Regions from separate parts of the Kitasatospora sp. NPDC059646 genome, predicted to be linked through region 1. Evidence: riboswitches for the same ligand, from Rfam matches in the RefSeq annotation. Region 1 holds a riboswitch; each other region holds the start of a gene.
The links. Region 1 has a riboswitch for cyclic di-AMP ahead of ACFV1L_RS08205 (transglycosylase family protein). Riboswitches for the same ligand answer to the same signal wherever they lie in the genome.
Positions count from the first base shown of each region.

Region 2: another riboswitch for cyclic di-AMP. It lies ahead of ACFV1L_RS27375 (NlpC/P60 family protein); the one in region 1 lies ahead of ACFV1L_RS08205 (transglycosylase family protein).
Region 3: another riboswitch for cyclic di-AMP. It lies ahead of ACFV1L_RS35075 (peptidoglycan DD-metalloendopeptidase family protein); the one in region 1 lies ahead of ACFV1L_RS08205 (transglycosylase family protein).
Region 4: another riboswitch for cyclic di-AMP. It lies ahead of ACFV1L_RS05605 (transglycosylase family protein); the one in region 1 lies ahead of ACFV1L_RS08205 (transglycosylase family protein).

Region 1 is NZ_JBHWDS010000008.1:185,258-187,450, reverse strand. It holds gene ACFV1L_RS08210 (G8 domain-containing protein) at 1-665, opposite strand, end outside; cyclic di-AMP (ydaO/yuaA leader) riboswitch at 1,147-1,318, shown strand; gene ACFV1L_RS08205 (transglycosylase family protein) at 1,324-2,193, shown strand, end outside.
Region 2 is NZ_JBHWDS010000046.1:47,901-50,093, forward strand. It holds gene ACFV1L_RS27375 (NlpC/P60 family protein) at 1-897, opposite strand, end outside; cyclic di-AMP (ydaO/yuaA leader) riboswitch at 908-1,088, opposite strand; gene ACFV1L_RS27380 (NlpC/P60 family protein) at 1,425-2,193, opposite strand, start outside.
Region 3 is NZ_JBHWDS010000085.1:9,124-11,316, forward strand. It holds gene ACFV1L_RS35070 (hypothetical protein) at 296-490, shown strand; cyclic di-AMP (ydaO/yuaA leader) riboswitch at 863-1,017, shown strand; gene ACFV1L_RS35075 (peptidoglycan DD-metalloendopeptidase family protein) at 1,020-2,009, shown strand; tRNA gene ACFV1L_RS35080 (tRNA-Gly) at 2,141-2,193, opposite strand, start outside.
Region 4 is NZ_JBHWDS010000006.1:21,043-23,235, reverse strand. It holds gene eno (phosphopyruvate hydratase) at 1-27, opposite strand, end outside; gene ACFV1L_RS05605 (transglycosylase family protein) at 251-934, opposite strand; cyclic di-AMP (ydaO/yuaA leader) riboswitch at 938-1,118, opposite strand; gene ACFV1L_RS05600 (cytochrome P450) at 1,370-2,193, opposite strand, start outside.

The DNA.
Region 1 (2,193 bases):
AGTCGCAGCACGGTGTCGCCGGGCTTCAGGTCGGCGGCGGCGCGCACCCAGGCGGTGCGGGGCGCGCCGTCCAGCCGGAGGTAGCCGTGTCCGGTGACCCACAGGCCGGTGTCGGTGTCGACGACGGTCGTGCCGCCGCCCCGGAAGCGGCGTTCGTCGATGTCGGGGAAGCGCAGGGTGTGGGTGTGCGCCTGGTCGGGCGCGAGTGCGAGGGTGCCGCGGACTTCGACGTTGCCGCCGCTCTCCAGGGTCAGCGAGCTGTCCTTGGCGAAGACCAGCGAGCCGCCGGTGTCGATCAGCAGCGAGCCGACCCGGGCGTCGGTGTCGAGCACCACCCGGTCGGTGATCCGCACGGCGCTGCCCGGACCGGGGACCTTGCCGCCCCAGCCCTTGGCGTCCGACCACGTGCGCCCGCTCTCGTCGACCGGCGGCGGGGGCGGGGTCGGCTGCGGGCCGGAGGCGGCGGGAACGGCGCGGGGGTGCTGATGGCCCGTCGCCCCTGCGCCGGGCGGCGGCGGGGCGGCCTCCTCCGCCGCCCCGGCCAGCGACTGGCGCAGCACCATTCCCCCGCCGACCGCCGTCACGGTGCCGACCGCCAGCCAGGTCAGCATCCGCCGCCGTCCGATCGGCGGCCGCCGGTGGCGCCCGTTCTCCCAGTGCTCCACGATGGCCGCCTCCCGAACGCGTGCAGGGACTCCGAATCGTCGGGGGCAGCATAGGCGGCGGGCCGGACGGAAATGCGCGACTTCCGCGCGGGTTAAGCATTATGACGTACCGTCAGGCCGGTGCCGGAATTCCGCGGCCGTGCGGGCGGGCCGGGCAACCGCCGGAACGGAGCGGGACATTCACCCGCAAAACGTCCCCGCTGCCCGTGATCAAAACGCCCAGCGGGGTGAATACTCCCGCACGCCGCTGCATAACACCCCAAATCGGACTCAAGATCGTCGAATTCCTGACGTGCGCCCAGTTCTCGCCATTCACAGCGGAGTTCGTCCGGAATTCCTTGATCGCGTTTTTCGGGCCCGGTGATGCCCGTCACAGGCATTTGCGAATCATCCTTAAATCCGCTTAATCTCCTGCCCACGTTCGTGGACACACGGACCCAGCTCACCCGGAACGCCGAGTCCTGCCGCCGGGTGGGCCGGCTGATGCGAGACGCACCGCGGCAGGGGCGGGGGAACCAGGTAAGTCGCCCTGGGCGGGTCCACGGACCGGTCCGGGGCTTGGGGTGAAGCCGTGCGCGCCGACAGGTGTGCGCGGCCGGGCGACTCCGGCCCGAATCCGACAGCTCACCTCGCAGGCGTGGGAGAGGAACGCATCTTCATGCTGCCCATCAGCGCCAAGCGCGCCCGCCGTCTGATCGCGACCACCGGTGTCGTGGGCATCGGCCTCTCGATCCCCTGCCTGACGGCCGGCACCGCCTCCGCCGCCTCGGTGGCCACCTGGGACAAGGTCGCCCAGTGCGAGTCCAGCGGCAACTGGTCGATCAACACCGGCAACGGCTTCTACGGCGGTCTGCAGTTCACCGCCTCCACCTGGGCCGAGTTCGGCGGCACCGCGTACGCCGCGCGCGCCGACCTGGCCACCAAGGACCAGCAGATCGCCGTCGCCGAGAAGGTGCTGGCCTCGCAGGGCCCCGGCGCCTGGCCGGTGTGCTCGATCCAGGCCGGTCTGACCAAGGGCGGCGCCGCCCCGCAGGTCGACACCTCCGCGAACACCGCCGCGCCGGCCGCCCCCGCCGCCAAGCCGGCCCAGGACACCGCCCAGCAGCAGACCCAGGCGCCGGCCCCGAAGCCGCGCCGGCAGGACCAGGGCCAGACCCGCCGCCAGGCCGAGCAGGGCGCCCCCGCGGCCGACCGGGCCGCCGGCAGCTACACCGTGGTGGCGGGCGACTGGCTGTCCACCATCGCGCAGCGCCAGCACGTCGAGGGCGGCTGGCAGAAGCTGTACGAGCTGAACCGCGACGTGCTGACCGAGGGCCCGGACGTGATCTACCCGGGTCAGCAGCTCGCGCTCGGCAACGTCTCGGTCGCCGAGGCCCCGGCCCGGCAGTCCGCCCCGGCCGCCAAGTCCTCGTCCAACGGCTCGAACTGGAAGGGCGACCGCTCCGGCGGCCAGTCCTCCGGCACCGCCAAGAGCACCGCCAAGAGCACCGCCGCGGCCCAGCCGAGCACCACCGCCAAGAGCACCGCG
Region 2 (2,193 bases), on a different contig from region 1:
GTTGGTGCCGAGGCTGGTGCCGGCGCCCGCCTGGGCCTGCGAGGTGCGCGGGATGGACACGCCCGCCTGGGCGTACGCCCACTGCATCAGACCGGAGCAGTCGAAGGTGGTCGGCCCGGCCGCACCGTACGAGTACCAGCTGCCGAGCTTGGACAGCGCGGCGCTCATCGCGGCGCCGGCGTAGCCGGCCGGGGCCGGGGCGGCGAGGTCGGCGCGGACGGTGTCGCGGGAGGCGCGCTCGGCCTGGCTGCGGGACTCGGAGGCGGCCTTGGCCTCGGCCGCGGCGAGCTCGTCGCGCTCCTTCTGGGTGAGCGTGTTGAGCAGCTCCTGCGCCTTGGCCAGCTTGGCCTGGACGTCCTCCTTCTCGGCCTTGAGGGCCTTGGTGGTGGTGTCCAGTTCGGCGAGCTTCTGCTCGGCCTCCTTGCGCTGGCCGTCGAGCTTGGCCTGCTCGGCCTTGAAGCTCTTGAGCAGGTCGGCCTGGGTGGCGCCGACGGTGCTGAGCGCGCCCGCCTGCCCGAGGAAGGTGTCGGGGCTGCTGGACAGCATCAGCTGCATGGTCTGCGGGATGTTGCCGCTGCGGTACTGCTCGGCGGCGATGGTGGCCAGGCTCTCCTGGACGGTGGTCACCTGGTCCTGCTGGCGGGCCAGCTGGTCCTGCAGCTGGGAGACCTGCTTCTGCAGGTTCTGCTGCTTCTCGACCGAGGCGTTGAGCGCTTCGGTCTTCACCTCGGCGTCTTCGTTGAGCTGGTCGACCTGCTGCTTGACCTGGTCCTTGGTGGGGGCCGGGTCGGCGTGCGCACCGGTCTGGGCGGACAGCGCCACGGCGGTGGCGGCAGCGGCAGTGAGAATCGAGACCCGGGCACGGCCGACGGGCTTGGGACGGCGATGGGACGCCACGAAGGCGGACTCCTTCTTCCTCACACCGCCTACCGGGTGAGCTGACGGGTTCGGGCCGGAAGAGATGCCCTACGGCGCCTCACCGCCCGCTGTCGCGGCCGACCCGGCGCCGATTCACCCCGGGGGAACGTGGTTCCCCGGCTCCGTTCGACAGCACCCCCGCAGGGGATCCCCGTCGGCGGATCGCGTTCTGACGACCCGCCCGCTGCGTCACGGACTCGGCGGCGACCTCCGCCGTCGCCCCCCATGGGCGATCGACTCTGCGGCGGTCGAGGCACGACCCTAGTAACCGATCCGTGATCCGTTCAAATCCTTGTCAGAAAAAAATCTGATTCTGAGTCAATTTCGATTGGGAAACTGACCGAAAGTAAGGGATTCGTTGCGCAGCGCGCAGCTTTTCCCTCCATTCGGCGCAGAAACGCAACGCCCGGACGTGTCGTAGATCACAGCAGGATCTCGACCCGTCCGGGCGTGTCACGTTGCGTCAGTTGTCGCCCTATAGGGCGTATGTCCGATTCTTCGGGGCGTCAGACCCGGCGGATGGTGAGGATCGGCAGGGTGTCGGCCTTCATGGTCTTCACCACGTCACCGGTGCGCGGCGCGTGCACCACCAGGCCGTTGCCGATGTACATGCCCACGTGGTGCGCGTCGTTGTAGTAGATGACCAGGTCGCCGGGCTGGGCGTTGTGCCAGTCCTTGCCCACGTTGGTGCCGACGGAGGCTTGCGACTGCGAGGTGCGCGGCAGCGAGACGCCGGCCTTCGCGTACGCCCACACCATCAGGCCGGAGCAGTCGAAGGTGTTCGGGCCGGTCGCGCCCCACACGTAGGCCGAGCCCTGCTTGCTGAGCGCCGCCGACACCGCGGTCGCCGCGTAGCCGCTGGCCGGCGGCAGGCTGGCCGGGTCGACCCGGGACGAGCTGCGCGAGGCGGCGCCGTCGCCGCCGCGCAGGATCGCGGCGCGGTCGGCGGCGGACAGCTGGCTGAGCAGCTTCTGCGCCTGCTGCAGCTTGTTCTGCACGTCGTTCTTGGCGTCGTTGAGCGCCTGGGTGGAGCTGTCCAGCTCCGCCAGGACGGCCGCGGCCTCCTGCTTCTGCTGGTCCAGCCGGCGCTGCTGGTCCTTCAGCGACCGAAGGGTCTCGGCCTGGGTGCTGGCGGCCTGGTCGAAGGAGGACGCCTGGTCCAGGTACTTGTCCGGGTCGGAGGAGAGCATCAGGCGCATCGACGGGTCGACGCTGCCCTGCCGGTACTGGTCGCCGGCCACCGCCGCCAGCCCGGAGGCCAGCTCGGTCAACTGC
Region 3 (2,193 bases), on a different contig from region 1:
CCCGTGGCCCGCTCCCGGATCTGCCTGCCGGTTTGCCGCGCCGGCCGGGGCGGACCACCGCCCGCCGACGGGCCGTCAGAACCCGGTTGCTATCGTCGCGGTCGGCGAAAATCAGTCCTACCAGGCGGGTTGGGAGCCCGGGCAACCGGGCAAGTCCTTTACGCAGTCCGCACGAGCGACCACACTGAGTCCGGATGGAGTGGTGGGGACACGGGGGGCAGGGGCCGGTTTCCGCCTGGGAGCCATCGACGGTTTCCACCCGAACCCCCGCCACGAATCGAGGAAGTGAGTCCCGGTGGCCTTCTCCGTCTCCGCGCTTGTCCTGTTCGGCATCATCGTCGCGATCTTCATTCGCAACAAGCAGCTGAAGACCGGGCACGCCATCGTCGCCGCCCTGTTCGGCTTCATGCTCAGCCAGTCGACCATGGCCGGCCCGATCCAGCAGTTCCTCACCTCGGTGTCCAAGGCCATCGCGTCGATCGCGGGCTGACGCCCCGTCGGCTCCCCGGCGGCACTCCACGACGGGCGGGAGGCTCCCTCGCACCGTCCCTTCGGCCTGCCCGCGGGTGACCAGGGTCACCCGGCCGGTCACGCCGGGTCCGCGCCCGAACGCGCACGGTGGCCGAAGTCGCCCACCGTGCGGGGCTCGTAGGCGCACCGTCATGATCCCGTACGCACACCGCAGCGAGCCGGTGGGCGCAGCGTGACCTGGTGGACCGTCAGCCCCTTCCCGATCTCGGGAGCGGGGCCGATCGGCGTTTGCCAGCCTCCCGAGCCGTGGGTTTTGCTTCCTCCGCAGCCCGGCCATGGTCCGGGCGGGCCACCGGACGGAACGCCTAGTCCTGCCGTCGTCCGGTGCCGACCAGAAACCACGCCACGGCAGGAGCGGGGGAACCACAGGTAGGACGCCGGGCCCGGACACACCGGGAACGGCTCGGGGTGAAGCCGCAGTTCTGCGGCCGGGCAACTCTCGCCCGAACCCGACAGCTCACCTCGCAGGCGTCGGAGAGGAACGCTTCATGTCCGCTCAGGGCAAGCACCGCAAGCCGCGCCTGACCACCATCGTCCGCATCGCCATCGCCACCGGCGTGGCCGGCGCCGCGGTCGGCCTCCCGGTCACCGCCGCCTCCGCGCACACCACCGACCACCAGGGCGGCGCCCAGCAGTGGTCCAACGTCTCGGTGGACGCCAAGCCGGTCGCCGACCACGCCGACGGCGCCCAGCGCGCCGCCGCGCACAGCTACCGGGTCGCCGCCGGCGACACCCTGTCCAAGATCGCCGACGCCCAGCACGTCGACGGCGGCTGGGAGAAGCTGTACCAGGACAACCGTTCCGTGGTCGGCGGCAACCCCGACCTCATCTACCCGGGCCAGCACCTGACCATCAACGGCCAGGCCGCCGCCCCCGCCGCCAAGGCCCCGGCCGCGTCCGCCTCCTCGGACACCGCCGCCAAGGCCGCGGCGCCGAAGGCCGCCCCCAAGCAGGCCGACACCACCGCGTCGACCACCGCGAAGACGGCCGCCACCGGCACCGCCAAGACCCAGCAGGCGGCCCCGAAGGCCTCCACCACCACCACCACGACCGCGGCGACCACCAGCTCGTCCGCCGCCTACGTCGCCCCGGCGCCGGGCAAGGTCACCACCGGTTACAAGGTGGCCGGCTCCAACTGGTCCAGCGGCTACCACACCGGCATCGACTTCCCGGTCGCTACCGGCACCAGCCTCAAGGCCGTCGCCGCCGGCACCGTGGTCTCCGCCGGCAACGGCGGCGCCTACGGCAACCAGGTCATCATCAAGCTGGCCGACGGCAAGTACGCCCAGTACGCCCACCTCTCCTCGATCTCCGTCTCGGCCGGCCAGTCCGTGACGGCGGGTCAGCAGATCGGTCTCTCCGGCGCGACCGGCAACGTGACCGGCCCGCACCTGCACTTCGAGATCCGCACCACCCCGGACTACGGCTCCGACATCGACCCGGTCGCCTACCTGGCGGCCCACGGCGTCAACGTCTGATCGTCGCCCACCCCTCGAAGGCCCCGGACAGCCCCGCTGTCCGGGGCCTTCGGGCTGCCGGGGCGGCGGGCCCGGAGGCCCGGGAACGGCGACGGCCCCGACTGCGTGGGCAGTCGGGGCCGTCGGCCGCGTGGAGCGGGTGACGAGAATCGAACTCGCGTGACCAGTTTGGAAGACTGGGGCT
Region 4 (2,193 bases), on a different contig from region 1:
GGCTACGACGACATCAATGGACGGCACGAGGCATCTCCTAGCGGAAGCGGATGTGTGGTCGTTACGCCCAGAGCCTAGCCGCAGACATGCCCGCGGCCACGCCCGGCCGGGCTCCGTCTCACCGTGTGGCCCGGCTACTCACTGGTAGTTCACCTGTTTGCCCGCCGACCGTCCGCCCCGGGCGGCGCGAACTGCGTTGCGCGCGCCGGGAGCGGACGGTTCGTCAGGGGTACGGCCGCCCGGGCGACCGTCAGAGCGAGAGCACCTGGCCGGGGACGATCAGGTCCGGGTCCGCGCCGATGACGCCGCGGTTGGCCTGGTAGAGCTGCTCCCAGCCGCCGGGGACGTTCCGGGCGGCGGCGATGCCGGACAGCGTGTCGCCCTCCTGCACGGTGAGCCGGGCGGCGCCGTTCTGCGGCTGCTGCTGGGCGGCCGGGGCGCTCTGCGCGGGGGTCTGCTTCGGGGTCTTGGCGGTCTTCGGCGCCTGCTGCTGCGCCGCCTTCGGGGCGGCCGCGCGCTGCTGGGAGCGGGAGGCGGTGTCCTGGGAGCTGCCGCCGCCCTTGGCCAGTCCGGCCTTGCCGGAGCAGACCGGCCAGGCGCCGGGGCCCTGCGAGGCGAGCACCCGCTCGGCGACCGCGATCTGCTCGGCGCGGCTCGCCCGGTCGGCGGTGGGGGCGTACTGGCCGCCGCCGTAGGCGCGCCAGGTGGAGGAGGAGAACTGCAGGCCGCCGTAGTACCCGTTCCCGGTGTTGATGCCCCAGTTGCCGCCGCTCTCGCACTGGGCGACGCGGTCCCAGGTGTCGACGGGCGCGGCTGCCGCTCCGGTGGCGGAGAGCAGGGGCAGGGCGAGACCGACGGAGGCGACGCCGGCGGCGGCGACGACCTTCTCGGCCTTGGTACTGCGACGGTGACGGCCGGTGCCGGTGAACAGCATGGTGCTTCCTCTCCGCACGCCTGCGAGGTGAGCTGTCGGGTTCGGACCGGGAGGTTGGCCCGGCCGCCGGCGGGACCGGACGCGGCTGCGTCCGCTCCCTGGCGGCTTCACCCCGAGCCGTCGGGGACTACGGCGTTCACACTTGGGTCCCCCGCTCCTGTCCGGGTCTGGTCGGTGTCCCGAGGGCGCGGTGGACAGGATTCGGCGTGCCGCGTTCGGGGCCCGCAGCTGCGGGCAAATCGGAGAGTAAGCAGAGCTGACGAGCAATCACAAGCTCATATCACCGGTATCACGTCGAAATTACGGACCTTCACTTCTCGTGCACAAACCGTCCATGTATGTCCGGAATCGCCCCGGACGGGGCGCATCGCGCGCCCCCGCCGGGGGTTCGGACAGTGCCGTGCTGGGGCGGGGTCCGGGGTCGCCGAAACCGGGTCAGCGGGGCGTGAAGGAGACCGGGAGTTCGCGCAGGCCGCGCATGATCAGCCCGCCCCGCCAACGGAGTTCGGCGGGATCGGCCGCCAACTGGAGGTCCGGCAGCCGTGTCAGCAGTGTGCCGATCGCGCGCTGCCCTTCGAGCCGGGCGAGCGGCGCGCCGATGCAGTAGTGGATGCCGTGACCGAATCCCAGGTGCGGATTGTCGGAGCGGGCCAGGTCCAGGGTGTTCTCGTCGGAGAACCGGGCCGGGTCGCGGTCCGCCGCGGCCAGCACCACCAGCACCGGGTCCCCCACCGGGATGTCCACGCCGCCGACGGTCAGCGGCCGGGTCGCGAACCGCCAGGTGGCCAGCTCCACCGGCCCGTCGTAGCGCAGCAGTTCCTCGATGCCGGTCTCCAGCAGACCGGACTCGCCGCGCCCCAGCGACTCCTGGAGCCGGGTGCGCTGGTCCGGGTTCCGCAGCAGGGCGTAGACCCCGTTGCCGATCAGGTTGATGGTGGTCTCGAAGCCGGCGAACAGCAGGATGAAGGCCATTGCCGCGGCCTCGTTCTCGGTCAGGTGCTCGCCGTGGTCACTGGCCCGGATCAGGCCGGAGATCAGGTCGTCGCCGAGGTCGGCCCGCTTGCGGTGGATCAGGTCGGCCAGGTAGCCGCGGATCTGCTTGACCGCGCGGCCCACTCCCCCGCGCTTGCCGCCGGTGTGACGGATCATCATGCCCGCCCAGTCCCGCAGGTCGTCCTGGTCCTCCGGCGGGACGCCCAGCAGGTCGCAGATCGCGTAGATCGGCAGCGGGAACGCGAACTCGTGGATCAGGTCGGCCT